3 regions of the Streptomyces sp. NPDC059874 genome follow, and region 3 is predicted to be linked to each of the others. Evidence: riboswitches for the same ligand, from Rfam matches in the RefSeq annotation. Region 3 holds a riboswitch; each other region holds the start of a gene.
The links. Region 3 has a riboswitch for thiamine pyrophosphate ahead of thiO (glycine oxidase ThiO). Riboswitches for the same ligand answer to the same signal wherever they lie in the genome.

Region 1: linked by a shared signal. The riboswitch ahead of thiC (phosphomethylpyrimidine synthase ThiC) and the one ahead of thiO (glycine oxidase ThiO) in region 3 are both predicted to bind thiamine pyrophosphate.
Region 2: linked by a shared signal. The riboswitch ahead of ACFV9H_RS17390 (thiamine ABC transporter substrate binding subunit) and the one ahead of thiO (glycine oxidase ThiO) in region 3 are both predicted to bind thiamine pyrophosphate.

Annotation. Positions count from the first base shown of each region.
Region 1 is NZ_JBHWJY010000007.1:146,952-154,577, forward strand. Features, by position in the region: gene ACFV9H_RS06790 (hypothetical protein) at 66-410, opposite strand; gene thiC (phosphomethylpyrimidine synthase ThiC) at 1,670-3,460, opposite strand; TPP riboswitch at 3,455-3,600, opposite strand; gene ACFV9H_RS06800 (YibE/F family protein) at 3,674-5,086, shown strand; gene ACFV9H_RS06805 (SsgA family sporulation/cell division regulator) at 5,284-5,733, opposite strand; gene ACFV9H_RS06810 (IclR family transcriptional regulator) at 5,831-6,577, opposite strand; gene ACFV9H_RS06815 (DUF5326 family protein) at 6,860-7,090, opposite strand; gene ACFV9H_RS06820 (cupin domain-containing protein) at 7,256-7,573, opposite strand.
Region 2 is NZ_JBHWJY010000026.1:40,609-48,234, reverse strand. Features, by position in the region: gene tsf (translation elongation factor Ts) at 101-937, shown strand; gene pyrH (UMP kinase) at 1,100-1,879, shown strand; gene frr (ribosome recycling factor) at 1,965-2,522, shown strand; gene ACFV9H_RS17400 (phosphatidate cytidylyltransferase) at 2,522-3,598, shown strand; gene rlmN (23S rRNA (adenine(2503)-C(2))-methyltransferase RlmN) at 3,692-4,804, shown strand; TPP riboswitch at 4,863-4,972, shown strand; gene ACFV9H_RS17390 (thiamine ABC transporter substrate binding subunit) at 5,057-6,148, shown strand; gene ACFV9H_RS17385 (ABC transporter permease) at 6,259-7,626, shown strand, end outside.
Region 3 is NZ_JBHWJY010000019.1:89,287-96,912, reverse strand. Features, by position in the region: gene pknB (Stk1 family PASTA domain-containing Ser/Thr kinase) at 1-1,888, opposite strand, end outside; gene ACFV9H_RS14015 (hypothetical protein) at 2,946-3,119, shown strand; gene ACFV9H_RS14010 (thiazole synthase) at 3,888-4,682, opposite strand; gene thiS (sulfur carrier protein ThiS) at 4,688-4,888, opposite strand; gene thiO (glycine oxidase ThiO) at 4,885-6,084, opposite strand; TPP riboswitch at 6,148-6,259, opposite strand; gene ACFV9H_RS13995 (NAD(P)/FAD-dependent oxidoreductase) at 6,341-7,561, shown strand.

The sequences.
Region 1 (7,626 bases), on a different contig from region 3:
CGGCCGGGCGGACCCGGGCGGCTACCCGAGCCCGGATACGCCTGCCGGAACGGGAACGGGCTTCCCTAGAGGAGGCGGTTCCGGGACGCTCCGCGCATCGGGTCTCCCTTGAACTGCTTGCCCCGGAGGGCTGGGGGAGTCGGGGCGGGGGTCAGTTCGGTCCACCTCTCGTTCCAGGTGAAGTCGTTGCCGTTGGTGTCACCGTGTGTCTGGTAGACCTTGCCGTCCGTCGTCACGACCTGGATGTAGGAGTCGCCACCCTGCCCGAGGAACGTGATGCCGCATGCCTTGCCGAACGGGAATCCCGGGTTGTCTGCGTTCGTGATGTCCTGCCAGACGGGCACACCTCCGGTCGTGGTCGCACGGCCGGCGTAGGCGATGCCGTTCGTGAGAGCGGCACTGTGCGACACGTTGTTCGAAGGCGCGTAGCTGTCGATGTCGTCACAGGGCCCGGTACCCGTAGTACCGGTGGCGCCCGTAGCGCCCGTGGCCCCGGTCGCACCCGTGGCACCCGTGGCGCCAGTAGCACCGGTGGCACCCGTCGCGCCAGTAGCACCGGTGGCACCCGTCGCGCCTGTGACACCAGTCGCACCCGTCGCACCGGTAGCGCCCGTCGCACCGGTCGCGCCTGTCGCACCGGTCGTGCCTGTGACACCCGTCGCACCGGTACTGCCCGTCGCACCGGTCGCGCCTGTGACACCCGTGGCGCCGGTGGCACCCGTGGCGCCGGTCGCACCCGTGGCGCCGGTCGCACCGGTCGCGCCCCTCGCACCGGTCGTGCCTGTGACACCCGTGGCGCCGGTGGCACCCGTGGCGCCGGTCGCACCAGTAGTGCCCGTATCGCCCGTCACACCGGTGGCACCGGTCGCACCAGTTACACCCGTGGCACCCGTCGAACCCGTCGCACCCGTCGCACCCGTGATGCCGGTGGCACCTGTCGCGCCGCTCGCACCCGTGGCACCAGTCGCGCCAGTCGCCCCATCGGTGCCGTCAGCGCCCGTCGCGCCCGTCGCGCCCGTCGCGCCATCCGTACCCGGAACACCCGTGGCACCCGTCGCGCCCGTTGTACCCGTCGCGCCCGTCGCGCCCGTCGGCCCCGGCCTGCCCTGCTCGCACTTGTCGTCGCCGTCGGGCCCGGCCTCGAGGCCAGCTGTCTTCGGCTCGTCGTCAGGATCGTGGTCCGGGTGGTGGTCCGGGTGGTGGTGATGCCCGTTCGGCTCGCAGGAGTCCCCACCCGTGGGGCTCGCCGCGTTCACTCGCTCGGCCGCCCGAATGCTCTGCACAACGGCGAAGGCAGGACTGGCGACTCCCATCATGACCAGGGCAAGCGACGCCAGGGTGCCCCCCGTCAGCCATCTGCTCCTTCTCGGCAGCGGTCCAAGCGTCGTTGACCTGGTCCTGTGCTCGGGGCTCATAGCACTCCTACTCGACACCGATCGAACGATGTGTGGTGGGCCTCTCTGGCCACATCGGTCAGCGTGGGAAGCGCTGACGCGGGTGGCGGGACACCTCGCAGACAAGTCCTCTTATCGGACTAGCGATGCGACACCAACAGCTGCTTTGACGGACGAGTGGGAGCGGAGCCTGCTGCGGAAAAGGCACAGCGTTCCTGAACGCAGACGACCGGCGACTCCCCCCAAGGTGTCGCCGGTCGTCTCGCTGATGCAGGTCAGTCGGCCAGCGGCAGATAGACCCGGTTGCCCGAGGCCGCGAACTCGGCGGACTTCTCCGCCATGCCCGCCTGGATCTCCTCGGCCTTCAGGTCACCGCCGTGCTCACGGCGGATGTCCTGCGAGATCTTCATCGAGCAGAACTTCGGACCGCACATGGAGCAGAAGTGCGCGGTCTTGGCCGGCTCCGCGGGAAGGGTCTCGTCGTGGAACTCGCGGGCCGTGTCCGGGTCGAGGGCCAGGTTGAACTGGTCCTCCCAGCGGAACTCGAACCGCGCGTCCGACAGGGCGTCGTCCCACTCCTGGGCGCCCGGGTGCCCCTTGGCCAGGTCCGCGGCGTGCGCCGCGATCTTGTACGTGATGACGCCGGTCTTCACGTCGTCCCGGTTGGGCAGGCCCAGGTGCTCCTTGGGCGTCACGTAGCAGAGCATCGCGGTGCCCCACCAGGCGATCATCGCGGCGCCGATGCCCGAGGTGATGTGGTCGTACGCGGGCGCGACGTCCGTGGTCAGCGGGCCGAGCGTGTAGAACGGCGCCTCCTCGCAGATCTCCTGCTGGAGGTCGATGTTCTCCTTGATCTTGTGCATCGGGACGTGGCCCGGGCCCTCGATCATGGTCTGGACGTTGTGCCGCTTGGCGATCGTGTTCAGTTCGCCGAGCGTCTTCAGCTCCGCGAACTGCGCCGCGTCGTTGGCGTCCGCGATCGAACCGGGGCGCAGGCCGTCACCGAGCGAGTACGTGACGTCGTACGTCGCGAGGATCTCGCAGAGCTCCTCGAAGTTCGTGTAGAGGAAGTTCTCCTTGTGGTGCGCCAGGCACCACGCGGCCATGATCGAGCCACCGCGCGAGACGATGCCGGTCTTGCGGCGGGCGGTCAGCGGCACGTACGGGAGCAGCACGCCGGCGTGGACCGTCATGTAGTCGACGCCCTGCTCGGCCTGCTCGATGACCGTGTCCTTGTAGATCTCCCAGGTCAGGTCCTCGGCGCGGCCGTCGACCTTCTCCAGCGCCTGGTACAGCGGCACGGTGCCGATCGGCACGGGGGAGTTGCGCAGGACCCACTCACGAGTGGTGTGGATGTTGCGGCCCGTGGACAGGTCCATGACCGTGTCGGCGCCCCACTTGGTCGCCCAGGTCATCTTGTCGACCTCCTCCTCGATGGAGGAGGTGACCGCGGAGTTGCCGATGTTGGCGTTGACCTTCACCAGGAACCGCTTACCGATGATCATCGGCTCGATCTCGGGGTGGTTCACGTTGGCCGGAAGCACCGCCCGACCTGCGGCGATCTCCTCGCGAACCACCTCGGGGGAGACGTTCTCGCGGATCGCGACGTACTCCATCTCCGGGGTGATCTCGCCGCGACGGGCGTACGCGAGCTGCGTGACCGCCGCGCCGCCGCGGCCCCGGCGGGGCTGGCGGGGACGGCCCGGGAAGACCGCGTCGAGGTTCTTGAGGCCACCGCGCGGCGAGGTGTGCTTGATGCCGTCGTCCTCGGGGCGCACGGGGCGGCCCGCGTACTCCTCGGTGTCGCCGCGGCCGATGATCCAGTTCTCGCGCAGCGGGGGCAGGCCCCGCCGCACGTCGGTCTCGATCTGCGGGTCGGTGTACGGACCGGACGTGTCGTAGAGCGTCACGTCCTTGCCGTTGGTGAGGTGGACCTGCCGGACCGGCACCCGGATGTCGGGGCGGGAGCCCGCCAGGTATCCCTTGTGCCAGCCGGGCTGGCGCTCGGTCTGGCCGTCGGTGTCCTGGCTGACGGCAGGCGTGCGTGCGTCGTCCTGAATGGTCATGAGACCTGATCTCCCTACGCCGGCATTACCCGGTAACAGGTTCGGCGGTCGACGCAGCCTCTTCCCGTACGCATTTGTGATGCGCGTACGGTGATCAGCGCCCTCTCAGCCCGGTGCTCCGAGCTCCCGCGTTGTGCAAAGTAGCCCCCACGCTAGCGTCATCCATGGCGTGCTGAACAGTGGGCCCCCCTCATCTCTTGCGATGATCTGCCGGTGACGTCCTCGCCGCAGCCCCCCAACGAGCCCACAGAGCCCCATGGCCACACCGGCCACGAGCACTCAGGTGCCGGCCAAGCCTCCGGCCATTCGCACGGGAACAGCCACGGCCACGGCCACGGCGGGCACAGCCACGGCCACGGTCCGGCCGCTCCCGTCTCGAAGCACCTGCGCAAGGTCATCGCGGCCGTACTGATCCCCTTCGCCGCCGCCGTCTTCGTCGGCATGGCGGTGCTCTGGCCGGGCGGCGCCCCCGCCCACGAGCGCACGGGGGTCGGTTTCGACCGGCAGACCCAGCAGGGCACGGTCGTCTCCCTGGAACGTGTCGACTGCAAATCCGTGAACGCCTCACAGGTGCCGCCGACCGGCGATGCGTCCACCCCCGAGGGGCGCGAGGCGCAGGCCGCGCAGACCGGGGAGTGCAAGAAGGCGACCGTGGAGGTCGGCACCGGCTCGGACAAGGGGCGGACCTTCGTGGAGGTCGTCCAGCCGGGTGCGCCACGGCAGTTGGAGAAGGGCCAGGAGGTGGTCGTGGCCTACGCTCCGGACGCCCCGCGCGACCTCCAGTACTCGGTGATCGACGTGAACCGGAAGTTCCCGATGGCCCTGCTGGCCGGCATCTTCGCCGTCGCGGTCGTGGTCGTCGGGCGGATGCGCGGGCTGTTCGCGCTGATCGCGCTGGTCGTCAGCTTCGGCGTGCTGACCCTCTTCATCCTCCCGGCCATCCTGCAGGGTTCGAATCCGCTGCTCGTCGCGATCATCGGCGCGAGCGCCATCATGCTGATCGCCCTGTACATGTGCCACGGCCTGACGGCCCGGACCTCGGTCGCCGTCCTCGGCACGCTCGTCTCGCTGCTGCTGATCGGGCTCCTGGGCTCGCTGTTCATCGACTGGGCGTTCCTCAGCGGCAACACCGACGACAACACCGGCCTGATCCACGGCCTCTATCCGGACATCGACATGAGCGGTTTGCTGCTCGCGGGCGTGATCATCGGATCCCTGGGTGTACTCGACGACGTGACGGTCACCCAGACCTCGGCGGTCTGGGAACTCCACCAGGCCGACCCGACGATGGGTCCGCGTGGCCTCTACCGGGCGGCCATCCGGATCGGCCGCGACCACATCGCGTCGGTGGTCAACACGCTCGTACTGGCCTACGCGGGCGCCGCGCTGCCACTGCTTCTGCTGTTCTCGATCGCGAACAGCAGCATGGGATCCGTGGCCAATAGCGAGCTGGTCGCGGAGGAGATCGTGCGGACCCTCGTGGGCTCGATCGGGCTCGTGGCCTCGGTCCCGGTGACCACGGCGCTGGCCGCGCTGGTCGTTTCGGCCGACCGACCGGAATCCCCGGTCGCCTCGCCGGCCTCGGGGCCGGTCCGCGGCGGCCGGGGCCGGCGGCGCAAGCGCTGAATGGTGGTTCCCGGACAACGGGAACGAAGGGCCGGCGGACGCGGCTGGTCAGGTCGCGTGCGGTGCCGGCCGGTGAAAGTCGGCGGGACGTGGCGCTCAGCGCGTCGGCACGCTGAGCCGGTCCTCATGGTGGTCGTCGTCCGTTGGTCAGCGGACACCGGTGTTGCCTGTACTGCCGGTGTTACCTGGTGCCGGCGTCAGCCCGCGTTCTGCTCGTTCTGCCTCGACTCGGCGAGGATCTTGCCGAGCGCCTCGTCGAGGTTCTCCTCGAAATCACCCAGGTTCCGCTCCTGGCCGAGCGGAACGATCCGATCGGTCCGGTCGAGGAACGCGACGAGTGGCGCCGCGCCGGCGCGGAACAGGGCTCGGTCGGCACCGACCTGGAGCCGAATGTGGACATCGGACAGTTCCTCGGGATCGGTGGGGGCGATGTGCACATCGCCGTCACCGCACGGCTTGTTGATGCCGTCGAGGAGAAGCTCCCGGCCGAACGCCCAGGTCACGGGCGCGTCTCCGGGAAGGTGGAAGGTCAGGCGGACTGCGTAGGGGTCACGAGCGTCGTACCGGAGTTCCACCGGAATCCGGAACGAGAGCTCCTCGGAAACGAGGAAGCTCATCATGACCTCTGCCTGTACCGACTCGCGCATTGCCTACCCCGCTGTAGTGGAAGTGGCCAGGAATGATCCCCCAAGGCCCTCTTGACAAGAGTGGTGGAAGCGCTAGCAGATCACAAGGAGTGAGTTTTCAGATACTGATAGAGAACGAGAGGGTGCTCAACAGCGCGCCTACTTCACTCCGTAGCCGATCGACCGCATACAGCAATCGGTCTTCCTGGTGCAGAGGAAGAGAAATCGCCATGGTTGCCGCGGTATCGCCCGCCGTGATGGGGATGGCGGCGCAGACCGTGCCCAGGGCATATTCCTGGCGTTCGGTTACTGGCTGCATTCGCCCGAGGGCCCCGATGCGGTTTTCCAGGGAGCGCAGATCCCGCACGGTATAAGGGGTGATGGCCTCGACCGGGTGGCGGTCGTAGTACTCCTGGCGGGTCTTCTCGTCGAGCTGTCCGAGCAGGCACTGCCCGATCGCGTGCGCGTGCCCGGTCTCCCGGAAGTCGGCCCACTCCTCGCAGGCCGGGTTGGCCGGGGTGCCCGAGACGCCCACGACCTCGATCTCACCCTCTCGGTAGACCGCGAAGTAGACGGGGGCCCCGACCGTGTCGCGGAAGTGCGCGAGGGAGTCGAGGATCATGCCGCGACGTTTCTGCTGAAGTCCGCCGCCGGCGAGCCGCCCGGCGGCGTCGCCCAGAACGAACACTCCGCTCTCTCTGCGCAGGTATCCCTCGTGCGTGAGGGTGCGCAGTAGGTGGTACGCGGTGGGAAGCGGGAGCCCGGCTTCGCGCGCCAGCTGTTTCGCCGGGGCTCCCTCACTATGGGACCCCACTGCTTCGAGCAGCCTCAGCGCCCTCTGCACCGAACCGATCAGAGTCGGCACACCGGCATTGTGAACCGAAGACAAAGCTCACCCCCAGGCGTGGCAGCGGGCCTTCGGGGAGGCCCGCCCTGCGGGGGCCGCCCCCGCACATGCCATAGATCCTGGGGGTCGTACTCGGCGGCTACTTGGCATAACCGCAGGTCAGGGCGGCAGAACCGGCTTTCGGTGCCCAGGGAACGGCACAGATTGCCACTCTATCCGCCGATTCCCGGCGTGTGAGCGGTTTACCGCTTCACGTTCCCTCGCCTGGCGCAATCGCGGAACCATCCCGTCCGCACACTTCTACCACTCGGTGGACGAGGACTTCGAACCGCCACGACCGCCGACCTTCTTCACGAGGAAGATCAGACCACCGACGAGGCCGGCGAAGACGAGCAGCTTGAAGACGATCCCGATCAGCGCGCCCAGGATGCTCGTGATCACACCGCCGAAGACGAACAGCACCAGCAGCGGAACGGCGACCCACTTGACCCACCAGGGCATGCCCGCGAATGTCTCTCGGATCCCGTCCATGTCTCCCGACCTCTTCCTGTTGCTCGTCCTCATCCGTGACTTCCTGCTCTCGATGCTAGGAGTCGGCGGACGCCCGCGGGGGCCCGGAAGCCCCCGGAGTCCCCTGATCCGCCCCCTAGGGGCTGGGCCTCGGACGAGGGGCCCGACCCTGACCCGGTGGGACGCTCAGCCCTCCGGCGGGGAGAACACCACCATCACCTTCAGGTCCTCGGTGATGTGGTGGAACTTGTGCGGGACTCCCGCCGGAACGTAGACCACGCTGCCGCGCGCGACCATCGTCGTCTCCTCCCCGACCGTGATGGAGGCCCTCCCGCTCACCACGAAGTACACCTCGTCCTGCCGGTGCGGCTGTTGTGGGTCGCTCTGCCCCGCGTCGAGCGCGTACAGCCCGACCGACATGTTCCGCTCACGCAGGAACTGCAGATAGGCGCCGTCGTTGGCGGCGCGCTCCGCTTCGAGCTCGTCCAGCCGGAACGCTTTCATCGTCCTTGTGCCCCTTGTACTCAGTCGTTCCCGGGTATCCGCTCATCTGCGGA
Region 2 (7,626 bases), on a different contig from region 3:
CTCACAGCACGGACGATGACGGCGGGGGAGCCGCGCCAAAAGCGCGGCGCCTCCGCCGTTCACCCGTAGATCTACGACTTCGAGAGAGAATCACAGACTCATGGCGAACTACACCGCCGCTGACGTCAAGAAGCTCCGCGAGCTCACCGGCGCCGGCATGCTGGACTGCAAGAACGCGCTCGTGGACGCCGACGGTGACGTCGACAAGGCCCAGGAAGCGCTCCGCATCAAGGGTCAGAAGGGCGTCGCCAAGCGCGAGGGCCGTTCTGCCGAGAACGGTGCGGTCGTCTCCCTCATCGCCGACGACAACACCTCCGGTGTCATCGTCGAGCTGAAGTGCGAGACCGACTTCGTCGCCAAGGGCGAGAAGTTCCTGGCCGTCGCCAACCAGCTGGCCGCGCACGTCGCCGCGACCTCCCCGGCCGACATCGAGGCGCTGCTCGCGTCCGAGATCGAGCCCGGCAAGACCGTCACCGCTTTCGTCGACGAGGCCAACGCCAACCTCGGCGAGAAGATCGTCCTGGACCGCTTCGCGCAGTTCACCGGCGGTTACGTGACCTCGTACATGCACCGCACGATGCCCGACCTGCCGTTCCAGATCGGCGTCCTGGTCGAGCTCGACAAGGAGAACGCCGAGGTCGCCCGCGGCGTCGCGCAGCACATCGCCGCGTTCGCCCCGCAGTGGCTGTCCGCCGACGACGTCCCGGCCGAGAAGGTCGAGTCCGAGCGTCGCATCGCCGAAGAGGTCACCCGCGCGGAGGGCAAGCCCGAGGCTGCCATCGCGAAGATCGTCGAGGGTCGCGTCAACGGCTTCTTCAAGGAGGCCACCCTCCTCGGCCAGCCGTACGCGCTGGACAACAAGAAGTCCGTGCAGAAGGTTCTGGACGAGGCCGGTGTCACCCTGAAGCGCTTCTCGCGCATCAAGGTCGGCATCTGAGTCCGTCCGTACGCGACGGACACCGGACCCCGGTAGGGTCTGAGGCAGTCGTCCGCGCTCGCGCAGGACGACCGCAGATCTGACGAGGAGGCCATTGCCGTAGAGGGAACCGCAAGGACCCACCGGCAATGGCCTTCTTCGTATGTGCACGAGGAGATCTCCATGAATCAGGGCGTGGACCCCCACACCGCATCCGACGACAAGAGCGACCAGGACAAGAAGGGCCGCCGCTTCATGCTGAAGCTGTCGGGCGAGGCCTTCTCCGGTGGCGGAGGACTGGGCGTCGACCCCGACGTCGTCCACGCCATCGCGCGCGAGATCGCCGCGGTGGTCCGAGACGGCGCGGAGATCGCCGTTGTGATCGGCGGCGGCAACTTCTTCCGCGGCGCCGAACTCCAGCAGCGCGGCATGGACCGGGCCCGGTCCGACTACATGGGCATGCTCGGCACGGTCATGAACTGCCTCGCCCTCCAGGACTTCCTGGAGAAGGAGGGCATCGACTCCCGCGTGCAGACCGCCATCACCATGGGCCAGGTCGCGGAGCCGTACATCCCGCTCCGCGCCGTGCGCCACCTGGAGAAGGGCCGCGTCGTCATCTTCGGCGCCGGCATGGGCATGCCGTACTTCTCCACCGACACCACGGCGGCCCAGCGCGCCCTGGAGATCGACGCCGAGGCCCTCCTCATGGGCAAGAACGGCGTCGACGGGGTCTACGACTCCGACCCCAAGAAGAACCCGGACGCGGTGAAGTTCGACGCACTGGAGTACGGCGAGGTCCTCTCCCGTGACCTCAAGGTCGCCGACGCCACGGCGATCACGCTGTGCCGCGACAACAAGCTGCCGATCCTCGTCTTCGAACTGCTCGCCGAGGGCAATATCGCGCGCGCCGTCAAGGGTGAGAAGATCGGCACGCTTGTCAGCGACCAGGGAACCCGGGCCTGAGCAGTCCGCTGCCGGACCGAGCCCGGACCGGCCCCGCCCGTCCCGCCCGCCTGAACCATCCATTCAAGACATGCAGGAGCACGTGGTGACCGAAGAGATCCTCCTCGAGGCCGAGGAGAAGATGGAAAAGGCCGTCGTCGTCGCCAAGGAAGACTTCGCCGCGATTCGCACCGGTCGTGCGCACCCGGCGATGTTCAACAAGATCGTGGCGGACTACTACGGCGCCATCACGCCCATCAACCAGCTCGCTTCCTTCTCGGTGCCCGAGCCGCGCATGGCGATCGTGACCCCGTTCGACAAGAGCGCGCTGCGCAACATCGAGCAGGCCATCCGGGACTCCGACCTCGGTGTCAACCCGAGCAACGACGGCAGCATCATCCGGGTGACCTTCCCCGAGCTGACGCAGGACCGCCGCAAGGAGTACATCAAGGTCGCGCGCACCAAGGCCGAGGACTCCAAGGTCTCCATCCGCGCCGTCCGCCGCAAGGCCAAGGACGCCCTCGACAAGCTCGTCAAGGACAAGGAAGCCGGCGAGGACGAGGTGCGCCGCGCCGAGAAGGAGCTCGACGACACCACCGCGAAGTACGTCGCGCAGGTGGACGAGCTCCTCAAGCACAAGGAAGCCGAGCTCCTCGAAGTCTGATGAACGACTCTTCCTGGCAGCCGGAGCCGGTTCCGGCGGGTCCCGCATACGATGCGCAGGTGGGCCCGCACACTCGGCCCATGCCCATCGTGCCCGATGCCGCCGGCCGTGACTTCGACGACCGGGAAGCACGCGATCGGGGGGCCGCACCGGACGGCGGCCCCCTCTTCCGCGACGAGACGCCGCCGCAGGAGCCCATGCCCAGCCCCCCGCCTCCGCCCTCGCAGGCACCGCAGGACGCCTCTCCCCCGCCGCCGAAGAAGCGCGCGGGGCGGGACCTGCGTGCCGCCATAGGGGTCGGCGTCGGCCTCGGCGCGGTGATCTTCGCTTCGCTGTTCATCGTCAAGGCGGTCTTCGTCGGCGTCGTGGTCGTCGCTGTCGTCGTGGGCCTGTGGGAGCTCACCTCCCGGCTCCAGGAGAAGAAGGGCATCAAGGCCCCGCTGGTCCCGCTCGCGGTGGGCGGCGCGGCCATGGTCATCGCCGGCTACGTCCGGGGTGCCGAGGGGGCCTGGGTCGCCATGGCCCTGACCGCCCTCGCGGTCCTGGTCTGGCGGATGACCGAACCCCCCGAGGACTACCTCAAGGACGTCACCGCGGGTGTCTTCGCGGCGTTCTACGTGCCCTTCCTGGCCACGTTCGTCACGATGCTGCTGACCGCCGACGACGGTCCGCAGCGCGTGGTGACCTTCCTGGTCCTGACCGTGGTCAGCGACACCGGGGCCTACGCGGTCGGCTGGCGGTTCGGCAAGACGAAGCTCGCCCCCCGCATCAGCCCCGGCAAGACCCGTGAGGGGCTCTTCGGCGCGGTGGCCTTCGCCATGGCGGCGGGCGCCCTGTGCATGGAGTTCCTGATCGACGGCGGTTCCTGGTGGCAGGGCCTGCTGCTGGGCCTCGCGGTCGCGGTCAGCGCCACCCTGGGCGACCTGGGCGAGTCGATGATCAAGCGTGACCTGGGCATCAAGGACATGGGCACCCTGCTCCCGGGTCATGGCGGCATCATGGACCGGCTCGACTCCCTGCTGCCGACCGCTCCGGTCGTCTGGCTGCTGTTGGCGGCCTTCGTGGGTACGGGCTGACCTGCGGAAAGGCGTCACAAGACGCCGGGCGGTTACTCTTGAAAGGCGCGCTGCTTCTGCGGCGCGCCTTTCGTCTTACAAGGAGTACCTGCCATGGCCCGCCCCGTTCCGGGAGAGCTCACCTTCGTCGCACCGCGCGGAGCCAAGAAGCCGCCCCGGCACCTTGCCGACCTCACGCCGGAGGAGCGCCGCGAGGCGGTCGCCGCGATCGGTGAGAAGCCCTTCCGGGCCAAGCAGCTCTCCCAGCACTACTTCGCCCGGTACGCGCACGACCCGGCCGAGTGGACCGACATCCCCGCCGGCTCCCGGGAGAAGCTCCAGCAGGAGCTCCTCCCGGACCTGATGAACGTCGTACGGCACATCTCCTGCGACAACGACACCACCCGCAAGACCCTGTGGAAGCTGCACGACGGCACGCTCGTCGAGTCCGTGCTGATGCGCTACCCCGACCGGGTCACCATGTGCATCTCCTCGCAGGCCGGCTGCGGCATGAACTGCCCGTTCTGCGCCACCGGCCAGGCCGGTCTGGACCGCAACCTCTCCACCGCCGAGATCGTGCACCAGATCGTCGACGGCATGCGCGCCCTGCGCGACGGCGAGGTCCCGGGCGGCCCGGCCCGCCTGTCGAACATCGTCTTCATGGGCATGGGCGAGCCGCTGGCCAACTACAACCGCGTGGTCGGCGCCATCCGCCGGCTCACCGACCCGGAGCCCGACGGCCTGGGCCTGTCGCAGCGCGGCATCACCGTCTCCACCGTCGGCCTGGTCCCGGCGATGCTGCGGTTCGCCGACGAGGGCTTCAAGTGCCGCCTCGCCGTCTCGCTGCACGCGCCCGACGACGAGCTGCGCGACACCCTGGTCCCCGTGAACACCCGCTGGAACGTTCGCGAGGTCCTCGGCGCGGCCTGGGAGTACGCGGAGAAGTCCGGCCGCCGGATCTCGATCGAGTACGCCCTCATCCGCGACATCAACGACCAGGCCTGGCGCGGTGACCTGCTGGGCAAGCTGCTCAAGGGCAAGCGCGTCCACGTCAACCTGATCCCGCTGAACCCGACGCCCGGCTCCAAGTGGACCGCCTCGCGACCCGAGGACGAGCGGGCCTTCGTCGAGGCGATCGCCCGCCACGGCGTGCCCGTGACCGTACGGGACACCCGCGGCCAGGAGATCGACGGCGCGTGCGGCCAGCTCGCCGCGTCGGAGCGCTAGGGTCCGGTTCTGACCGTTCGCATTCGGCCACGGGGTACCCTGTGGCCGAACCAATTTCATATTCCGACAGGGGAGCGCCACAGCGCTGAGAGTGCGGTACCCGTCATCCGCAGACCCTCTGAACCTCGCCCCGGTCATTCGGGGTAGGAAGTTCGGTCATCACTCAAGCTGTTGCGCCCTGCCCGGCGTCCGCTCCCACAGAGCGCCGGGCGGGGCCGCGTCTTCTCCTGGTCATCCCAGGAGGAATCACCAGTGAGCACCACCAAGAAGATCGCGGGCGCCGCGCTCGCGGCCGCGCTGGGCGTCACCACGCTCAGCGCCTGCGGCGGCGACGCCAAGGACAAGGGCGCGGGCGAGACCCCGAAGTCCAAGACCGTCACGCTCGTCTCCCACGACTCCTTCAACGTGACCGACACGGTCCTCAAGGAGTTCGAGCAGCAGAGCGGCTACACGGTCAAGGTGTTGAAGTCCGGGGACGCGGGCGCGGCGCTGAACCAGGAGATCCTCACCAAGGGCTCCCCGCGCGGCGACGTCTTCTTCGGTGTGGACAACACCCTGCTCTCTCGCGCCCTCGACAAGGGCATCTTCACCCCGTACGAGGCCAAGGGCCTGGCCGAGGTGAAGCCGGAATACGTCCTCGACAAGGAGCACCGGGTCACCCCGATCGACTCCGGCGACATCTGCGTCAACTACGACAAGGCCTACTTCGCCGACAAGAAGATCGCCCCGCCGCAGACGCTGGACGACCTGATCAAGCCGGAGTACAAGAACCTGCTGGTCACCGAGAACGCCGCGACCTCCTCGCCCGGCCTCGGCTTCCTGCTCGCCTCCGTCGGCAAGTACGGCGAGGACGGCTGGAAGGACTACTGGACCAAGCTGAAGGCCAACGGCGTCGAGGTCGTCGATGGCTGGGAGCAGGCCTACAACGAGCGCTTCTCCGGCTCCGCGGGCGGCAAGAAGGCCAAGGGCGACCGCCCGCTGGTCGTCTCCTACGCCTCCAGCCCGCCGGTCGAGGTGCTGTACGGCGAGCCGCAGCCGGCCGAGGCCCCGACGGGCGTCGCCACCGGCACCTGCTTCCGTCAGGTCGAGTTCGCGGGTCTGCTGAAGGGCGCGAAGAACGAGGAGGGCGGCAAGGCGCTCGTGGACTTCCTGATCAGCAAGAAGTTCCAGGAGGACATGCCGCTCCAGATGTTCGTGAACCCGGTGACGAAGAACGCTGCCCTGCCGGAGCTGTTCACCAAGCACGGCGTGGTGGTCGAGAAGCCCGAGAACGTGGCTCCGGAGACCATCGCCAAGAACCGTGATCAGTGGGTCTCGGCATGGACCGCGCTCGTCGTGAAGTAGGCGGTACCACCAAGGAAACGGCCGCGGCGTCGGGGGGCGCCGCGCCGGTTCCGGGCTTCGGCGTGAGCACCCGTGAGTCCGGTCGGGCCACGGCGGTGCGGCTCGCGCTGATGGCCGTGCCCCTCGCCTTCTTCGGGCTGTTCTTCGCCTATCCCGTCGCCGCCATCGTCGGCCGCGGGCTCAAGACCGACGCCGGCTGGCAGTTCGGCCGGGTCGGCGAGGTGATCACCCGGCCCGACATCGCCGAGGTGCTGTGGTTCACCACCTGGCAGGCGCTCGCCTCCACCGCGCTCACGCTGCTGATCGCACTCCCCGGCGCGTACGTGTTCGCGCGCTTCGAGTTCCCGGGCAAGCAGCTGCTGCGCGCCATGGTGACCGTTCCCTTCGTGCTGCCGACCGTGGTCGTGGGTACCGCCTTCCTCGCGCTGGTCGGCCGGGGCGGGCTGCTGGACGAACGGGTGGGGGTCCGGCTCGACACCACCGTCTGGGCGATCCTGCTCGCGCACGTCTTCTTCAACTACGCCGTCGTCGTACGCACGGTCGGCGGGCTCTGGGCCCAGCTGGATCCGCGCCAGGAGGAGGCCGCCCGGGTGCTCGGCGCCGGGCGGTTCGCGGCCTGGCGGCGGGTGACGCTGCCCGCGCTGGCCCCGGCGGTGGCCGCCGCCTCGCTGATGGTGTTCCTGTTCACCTTCAGCTCCTTCGGCGTCGTGCTGATCCTCGGCGGGCCCTCGTACTCCACCCTGGAGGTGGAGGTCTACCGGCAGACCGCGCAGCTCCTGGACCTGCCGACGGCCGCCGTGCTGACGATGGTGCAGTTCGCCGCGATCGGTTCGATCCTCGCGGTGCACGCCTGGACCGTGCGCAGGCGCGAGACCGCACTGCGGCTGGTCGATCCGGGCCGGACCACCCACCGGCCGCGCGGCTTGGCGCAGCGCGCTCTGCTGGGCGGGGTGCTGCTGACCGTGGCTCTGCTCATCGTGCTGCCGCTCGGCGTGCTGGTGGAACGCTCCTTCGACGCGCCCGGCGGGTACGGGTTCGGCTTCTACCGGGCGCTCCAGGAGGTGGGCGCGGGCGGCGGAACGTTCCTGGTGCCGCCGCTGGAGGCGATCTGGAACTCCCTCCGGTACGCGCTCGCCGCCACCGCGATCGCCCTGGTCGTCGGCGGGCTCGCGGCCGCGGCACTGACCCGGCGCGGGGGCCGCTTCGTACGCGGCTTCGACGCGCTGCTGATGCTCCCGCTCGGGGTGTCCGCCGTGACGGTCGGCTTCGGCTTCCTCATCACCCTGGACGAGCCGCCGCTGGACCTGCGGACCTCGTGGATCCTGGTGCCGCTCGCGCAGGCCCTCGTGGGCGTGCCGTTCGTCGTACGGACCATGCTGCCCGTGCTGCGCGCGGTGGACGGGAGGCTTCGGGAGGCGGCCGCGGTGCTCGGCGCGTCGCCGCTGCGGGCGTGGCGGGAGGTGGACCTGCCGCTGGTG
Region 3 (7,626 bases):
TGGTGATCGTGCTGCCCTCGGGGGCGGTCTGCCCCGCCGGGACGGACTGGGCTTCCACGGTGTTGCTGAAGGAGAGGAAGGGCCGCTCCACCTTCACCTTGAAGCCCGCCGCTTCCAGCGCCTTGCGCGCCGCGTCCACGTCCTGGCCCGTCACGGCCGGGACCGGGAGCTGGCGGGGGCCCTTGGACACGGTCAGCGTGACCGTGTCGCCGGCCGCGGCCTGAGTGCCGGCGCCGACCGACTGGTTGGCGACCGTACCGGCCGCAGCGGGGGAGTTGACCTGCTCGGGGGCCGTCTCGACCTTGAAGCCGAGGCCCTCCAGACTCGCCTTCGCCTGGTCGACGGAGATCCCCACCACGCTCGGAACCGGCACCGGGCGGCCCTTGCTGACCACGAGCGCGACCGCCGTGTCGGGCGCCCGCTTCTCACCGCCCACCGGGTCGGTGCTGATCACCGAGCCCTGGGCGATGTCCTGGCTGAAGGCCTGCGTGACGATGCCGGGAGCCAGCCCGGCCTTCGTCAGTTCCTCCTTCGCCTCCTCCAGCGGACGGCCCTTCAGATTGGGCACGGCCACCACCTGGGGGCCGCGGGAAATGGTGATCGTCACGGCGCCGTTGCCCCGGATGCGCTTTCCGCCCGGCGGGTCGGTGTTCATCACCGTCCCGCGGTCGAAGGCGTCGCTGAACTTCCGGTCGACGCCCTTCACTCCGAGTCCGGCCGCGGACAGCTGGGAGCGGGCCTCGGCCTCCGTCTTGCCCAGGAGGTTGGGGACCTTGGTGAACTGGCCGGAGTTGATGTACCAGACGCCGGTGCCGAGGCCGAGGGCGAGCAGCACCCCGGCGATGACGAGGAGCACGCCGCGTCGCGGCAGGCGGGTGCCGGCCGGCCGGTGCGTCGGCGGTGGCGGGGGAGACATCTCCAGCCGGGACGTGTGGTGCACGGGCTGTTGCGTGGACACCGGGCGCGGGATCACGCCGGTGCGGTCCTCGGCGGACGACCGCTCCTCGGCCCGCGCCTGCGGCGGTACGGCGTCCAGCTCGGCGTCGCCGAGCAGCGCACGGGTCTCGCGGGCGAGGCCGAGCAGCGCGGCGGCGTCGTGCGGGCGCAGTTCGGGGTTGCGGGCGGTGGCCTGCGCGACGAGCTCGTCGAGCCCGACGGCGAGCCCGGGGACGGCGGCCGAGGGAGGCGGCACGTCCTCGTGGAGGTGCTGGTACAAGACCTGCGCGGGGGTGCCGCCGGTGTGCGGCTTGGCCCCGGTGAGCATCTCGTACAGCACGACACCGCAGGCGTAGACGTCCACGCGGGTGTCGGCGACGCCGCTCTCGATCTGCTCGGGGGCCAGGTAGGAGACCGTTCCGAGGACGGAGCCGGTGGTGTTCGTCACGGAGTCCACGGACCGGACCAGCCCGAAGTCGGCCACCTTGACCCGGCCGTCGTCGCCGATCAGGACGTTCTCGGGCTTCATGTCACGGTGCACGAACCCGGCCCGGTGGGCGGCGCCGAGGGCGGCGAGGACCGGTTCGAGGATGTCGAGCGCGGCCCGCGGCCGCAGCGCGCCGCGCTCGCGGAGCACGTCGCGCAGCGTGCAGCCGGACACGTACTCCATGGCGAGGAACACGTACGGCCCGTCCGTACCCTGGTCGAACACGGCGACCACGTTGGGGTGGGCGAGCCGCGCCACGGACTTGGCCTCCCGGATGAACCGGTCGACGAAGGCCGCGTCGGCGGCGAGGGCCGGGTGCATGACCTTCAGCGCGAGGACGCGGTCGAGCCGGGTGTCGACGGCCCGGTAGACCGTGGCCATGCCGCCGGCCGCGATGCGGGCGTCTACGCGGTAGCGGCCGTCGAGCACGCGCCCGACGAGGGGGTCATCCAGGGTCGTATCCACCCGCCGATTCTACGAGCCCACCGCGGCCCCCCGGCCGGGCCGGGTGGGCTTGAAGCGCAGCTGTGACGTGGGCGGGGGTACGGTCTCACGCGCGTGCGGGACTTCTCCCCCTCGGCCTCCCCGCCCCCGGCCGGAGTTCGCCCACCCGGCAGTCCTGTACGGCGGGGTCGGGGGCTTCGGGTGGCGGGGTCCGAGCCGGGCGGAATCAGAGAAGCCTTGGGGGTTTCCCGTCAGTCCCATAGTCCTTCCGTGTCGGGCCGGCCTGTCAAGGGCGCTCCTTCGTCGCGTCGCTTCGCGATGTCGCTGCGCTCCACCCTTGACAGACCGTCCCGCCACGGAAAGACAAGAGACTGCCGGGAAACCCCCAAAAGAACGGGCCGGTCCGAGATTTCAAGGACGGGGCGGTCAGCGATGTCCGGGCCGTCTGGCGAGGGGCCGATCCCGAGCCCGGGCCCTCCCACCCCACTCCCGGGACCGGGCAGGCGGCCAACCTCCCCCAAACCCCCACCACAAGCCCCTCGGGGGAGGGTGGGCGCGTCAAATCGCTACGCGCTCCTCATTGCTTGGCGTCCGACGATCGTCTGGGGCCGATACCCGCACCAAATGCCGACCACCAGCGCACCGGAACCCGACAAGCGCATCAGATCGCTACGCGCTCCTCACATCTCAGCGACCAACCACCGTCTGGGGCTGAGCACTACCGACACGGATTAAGTCGGCACCTTTGGTGACCGTCGCGATCTGTCAAGTCCCGAAAACCAGGGGCATGACGCGATCGCACTTACCCGGGCTTAATTGAGACTTGGGATCACGCAGAGCAGGTGACCCACCCGCATCGTGCGGGTCCCGCTGCCGAAAGGTCCGTGAACCAACACAGGCCCCATTCGGTTATCCATTTCCCCTGTCCCGCCGGAGGTGAATTCTCATGACTCATGCATCCCGCACACAGCGTCTAGCCATTCTTACAGCCTCGACCGCTCTGGCCGCAGCAGGCGCACTGCTGCCCTCCAACGCATTCGCCGCGCCAGCGGCGGCGCCCGCCCAATCCACAACCGCGATGGCACCCAGTCACGGCGATCACGGCTGGGACTGGGGCTACTGCTATCGGCACCGCCACGGCCAGCACCACAAGTGGGGCTGGGGTTGGGGCTGGCGCTACTGCTACAAGCACCACCACAACCACCACCATGGGCACCACCACAACCACGGCGGCTACGTCCATGGCTACTAAGGTAGACAGGCCAAAAGAAGTGCCAAACAACAATTGAATTCAAGGTCCGGGCTGGGTGGAAAATCCATCCAGCCCGGACCGCCGAATGTATGCGTCTCCTGGCGTGATCTGCCGACCAGCCCCAGACTGTGGTTGGTCGCTGAGATGTGGGGAGCGCGTAGCGATCTGATGCGCTTGTCGGGTTCCGGTGCGCTGGTGGTCGGCATTTGGTGCGGGTATCGGCCCCAGACGGTCGTCGGACGCCAAGCAATGAGGAGCGCGTAGCGATTTGACGCGCCCACCCTCCCCCGAGGGGCTTGTGGTCGGGGTTTGGGGGAGGTTGGCCGCCTGCCCGGTCCCGGGAGTGGGGTGGGAGGGCCCGGGCTCGGGGCTGCCCCCTGCCGCAGCGGGGCCGGACATCCCTGATGCACCCGTCCTTGAAATCTAGGACCGGCCCGTTCTTTTGGGGGTTTCCTGGCAGTCTCTTGTCTTTCCGTGGCGGGACGGTCTGTCAAGGGTGGAGCGCAGCGACATCGCGAAGCGACGCGACGAAGGAGCGCCCTTGACAGGCCGGCCCGACACGGAAGGACTATGGGACTGACGGGAAACCCCCAAGGCTTCTCTGATTCCGCCCGGCTCGGACCCCGCCACCCGAAGCCCCCGCCGCACAGGACTGTCCGGGCCCGCCCCACCCCCGCCCCACCCCCGCCCAGGGGTGTGCCCCGAGGGGGTAAAAGTCCCGCACGCGCGTGGACCCGTACCGCCCCCCGCCCCCCGCCCCCGCCCCCCTCAGAACGCCGGGCGTTCCGGGTCCAGTTCCGCGCGGCCTTCCGTGGGGGACGACGCTTCCGCGAAGCGCCGTTGGGGGATGCGGCCCGCGCGGTGGGCGAGGCGGCCCGCCGAGACGGCGTCGCGCATGGCCGCGGCCATCAGGGCCGGGGAGTGGGCGCGGGTCACCGCGGAGGCGAGCATCACGGCCGCGCAGCCGAGTTCCATCGCGAGGGCCGCGTCCGAGGCCGTGCCCGCCCCCGCGTCGAGGATGACCGGGACGCCCGCCCGTTCCGTGATCAGCTCGAAGTTGTGCGGGTTGCGGATGCCCATGCCCGACCCGATCGGGGACCCGAGCGGCATGATCGCCGCGCAGCCCACGTCCTCCAGCTTGCGGGCCAGCACCGGGTCGTCGTTCGTGTAGGGGAGGACGGTGAAGCCCTCGTCGACCAGGGTCTCGGCTGCGTCGAGGAGTTCGACGCCGTCGGGCAGGAGCGTGCGCTCGTCCGCGACGACCTCCAACTTGATCCAGTCCGTGCCCAGGGCCTCCCGTGCGAGGCGTGCCGTCAGGACGGCCTCGCCCGCGGTGAAGCAGCCCGCCGTGTTGGGGAGGACCGCGATGCCGAGCTTGGACAGGACCGAGAGGACGGAGCCCTGGACCGTCGGGTCCAGGCGCCGCATCGCGACCGTCGTGAGTTCGGTGCCTGACGCGATCAGTGCGCGCTCCAGCACGTCGAGGCTCGGGGCGCCGCCCGTGCCCATGATCAGGCGGGAGGAGAAGGTGCGGCCGCCGAGGGTGAAGAGGTCGTCTGCCATGTCGTTCAGCCCCCCTGCACCGCGGTGAGGATCTCGACCCGGTCGCCGTCGCCCAGCGCCGTGGCCGGCCACTGCCCGCGCGGGACCACGGTCTCGTTGAGGGCGGCGGCGACGCCGGAGGGGGCGGTGGTGAGGGTGGCGACCACCGTGTCGAGGGTGGTGCCGGCCGCGAGCTCGCGCGGCTCGCCGTTGACGGAGATGGTCATGCGTACGACTCCTGACGTGCGGCGGAGAACCGGCGGGGGGTGAAGGGGCGGGCGATCGGCGGTAGTTCGCCGGTGGTCAGCAGATCCGCCAGTACGTCGCCGGTGAGGGGGGTGAGGAGGACCCCGTTGCGGTAGTGGCCGGTGGCCAGGTGGAGGCCCGGCAGCTCGGTCGGGCCGAGCAGCGGGGCGTTGTCCGGGGAGCCGGGGCGCAGGCCCGCCCGGGTTTCGACCAGGGGGAGTTCGGTGATGCCGGGCACCAGCTCGTGGGCGTCGCGGAGGAGTTCGTAGACCCCGCCGGCGGTGACGGTGGTGTCCCAGCCGAGTTCCTCGCTGGTCGCGCCGAGGACGAGTTCGCCGTTCTCGCGAGGCACCAGGTAGACGTGGCTGCCGCGCACGACCGCCCGTACGGTCCGCGACAGGAACGGCCCGTACGCCGCGGGTACCGACAGCCGCAGGACCTGGCCCTTCACGGGGCGGACCGGCACGGCCGCCTCGGGCGGTACGCCCGGCAGCTTGCAGCTCAGCGAGCCGGCGGCCAGGACCACCTGGTGCGCGCGCAGCTCCGTACCGTCGTCGAGTACGGCGCCCGCCGCGCGGTCGGCGGTGACCAGCAGCCGTTCCGCGTTCGCCCGGTGGATGATCACCCCGGCCCGCTCGCAGGCGGCCAGCAGGGCGGCCGCGAGTCGGCGCGGGTCGACCTGGTGGTCGCCGTCGACGCGCAGGCCGCCGCGTACGCCCGGGGCCAGCATGGGCTCCAGGCGGCGGCACTCGCGGCCGGTCAGCCACTCGGACTCCAGGCCGCAGCGGCGCTGCAGGGCGTGCAGCTCGCGCAGGTGGAGCCGGTCGTCGGAGTCGAGGGCGACGGCGAGGGTGCCACAGGCGCGGTAGCCGATGTCCATGCCGCCGCTGGCTTCGGCGAGCTCGGCGGCGAACTCCGGATAGCGCTCCGCGGAGGCGAGGCCGAGGCCCAGCAGGGCCTCCTCGCCGTAGTGCAGCTCGGTGACGGGGGCGAGCATGCCGGCCGCGACCTGGGCGGCGCCGCCGCCGGGGGCCGGGTCGGCGAGCATGGTGCGCAGGCCGCGTGCGGCGGCCCGCCAGGCGGTGACCAGGCCGATGATGCCGCCGCCGATGACGAGGACGTCGGATCCCTGGGATCCCTGGGATCGCTTGGACCCCGTAGGCTCCGTGGATCCCATGGATCCCATGGATCCCGTGGATCCGCTGGGGGATCCGGTTTCGGGTCCCGTTCGAGATGAGTGCATGGGCGTCCAGCCCCTCCCTTCGCCGGCATGACCCGGATCAGGTTCGTACGGTCGGAGGCCGTCCAGCCTCCCTCTCAGCCCGGTGCGCCGGACTCCCGCGATAGGTACGGTGGCCAGACTAACCCGGCCGTCGACGGCGGGTAAGGCGGCACCTATTCCTGACGGACCGTCAGATGATTAGGGTGGCCGGGTGAGCGAGCAGACGGAGAAGAATCAGAGCGGCGTCGTGATCGTCGGCGCCGGAATGGCCGGTGTGCAGACCGCGGTCGCCCTGCGGGAGCAGGGCTTCACCGGCCCCGTGACCCTGCTGGGCGCCGAACCGCACCAGCCCTACGACCGGCCCCCGCTGTCCAAGGCGGTCCTGCTCGGCAAGGCCGAGGACTCGGCCTTCGACGTGGACTTCGAGGGGCTCGACATCGAGCTCAGGCTCGGCACCGAGGTCACCGGGCTGCGGGCCGCCGAGCGCGAGCTGGACACCGAGGCGGGCCCGGTGCCGTACGAGGTCCTCGTGCTGGCCACCGGAGCCGAACCGCTGACCCTGCCGGGTACCGAGGGCGTCCCGGGCGTGCACCTGCTGCGCACCCTCGACGACGCGGCCCGGCTGCGCCCGGTCCTGGCGGAGGCGCCCTCGGTCGTGGTCGTCGGGGCGGGCTGGATCGGCGCGGAGTTCGCCACCGCGGCCCGGGAGGCGGGCTGCGCCGTGACCGTGGTCGAAGCCGCGGACCGGGTGCTGGCGGGGGCGCTGCCGGAGGAGGTCGCCGCGCCGATGGGGCGCTGGTACGCGGAGGCCGGGGCCGAGCTGATCACCAGCGCGAAGGTCGCGGGGGTCGAGGCGGGCCGGGTGCTGCTGGCGGACGGCCGGGTGCTGTCGGCGGGCGCGGTGGTGGTGGGCATCGGGGCCCGCCCCGCCACCGGGTGGCTGGCCGGGGCCGGAGTCGAGCTCGGGCCGGACGGGTCGGTCACCGCCGACGCGTACCTGCGTACGTCCGTGCCGGACGTGTACGCGGTCGGCGACTGCGCGTCCTTCCCTTCGGGGCGGTACGGGACGCGGCTGCTGGTGCACCACTGGGACAACGCGCTGCAGGGGCCGAGGGCGGTCGCGGCGAACATCCTGGCGGGGGAGCCCGCGCAGGTCTACGACCCGGTCCCGTACTTCTGGTCGGAGCAGTTCGGGCGATTCGTCCAGTACGCCGGGCATCACGGCGGGGCGGATTCGCTGCTCTGGCGGGGGGAGCCGGGTGGGGAGACGTGGTCGGTGTGCTGGTTGCGGGGCGGGGCGCTGGTCGCGGTGCTGGCCGTGGGGCGGCCGCGGGACCTGGCGCAGGGGCGGCGGCTGATCGAGACGGGGGTGCCGGTTGACCCCGCCAAGGTCTGCGACCCCGGGACCCCGCTGAAGTCCGCCACTGCGTAGCGGCGCCGGAGTGTGCGGCGGGGGCGGGGTGCCGCTGCGCGGAGCTGCTCCCCGCCCCGCCCTTC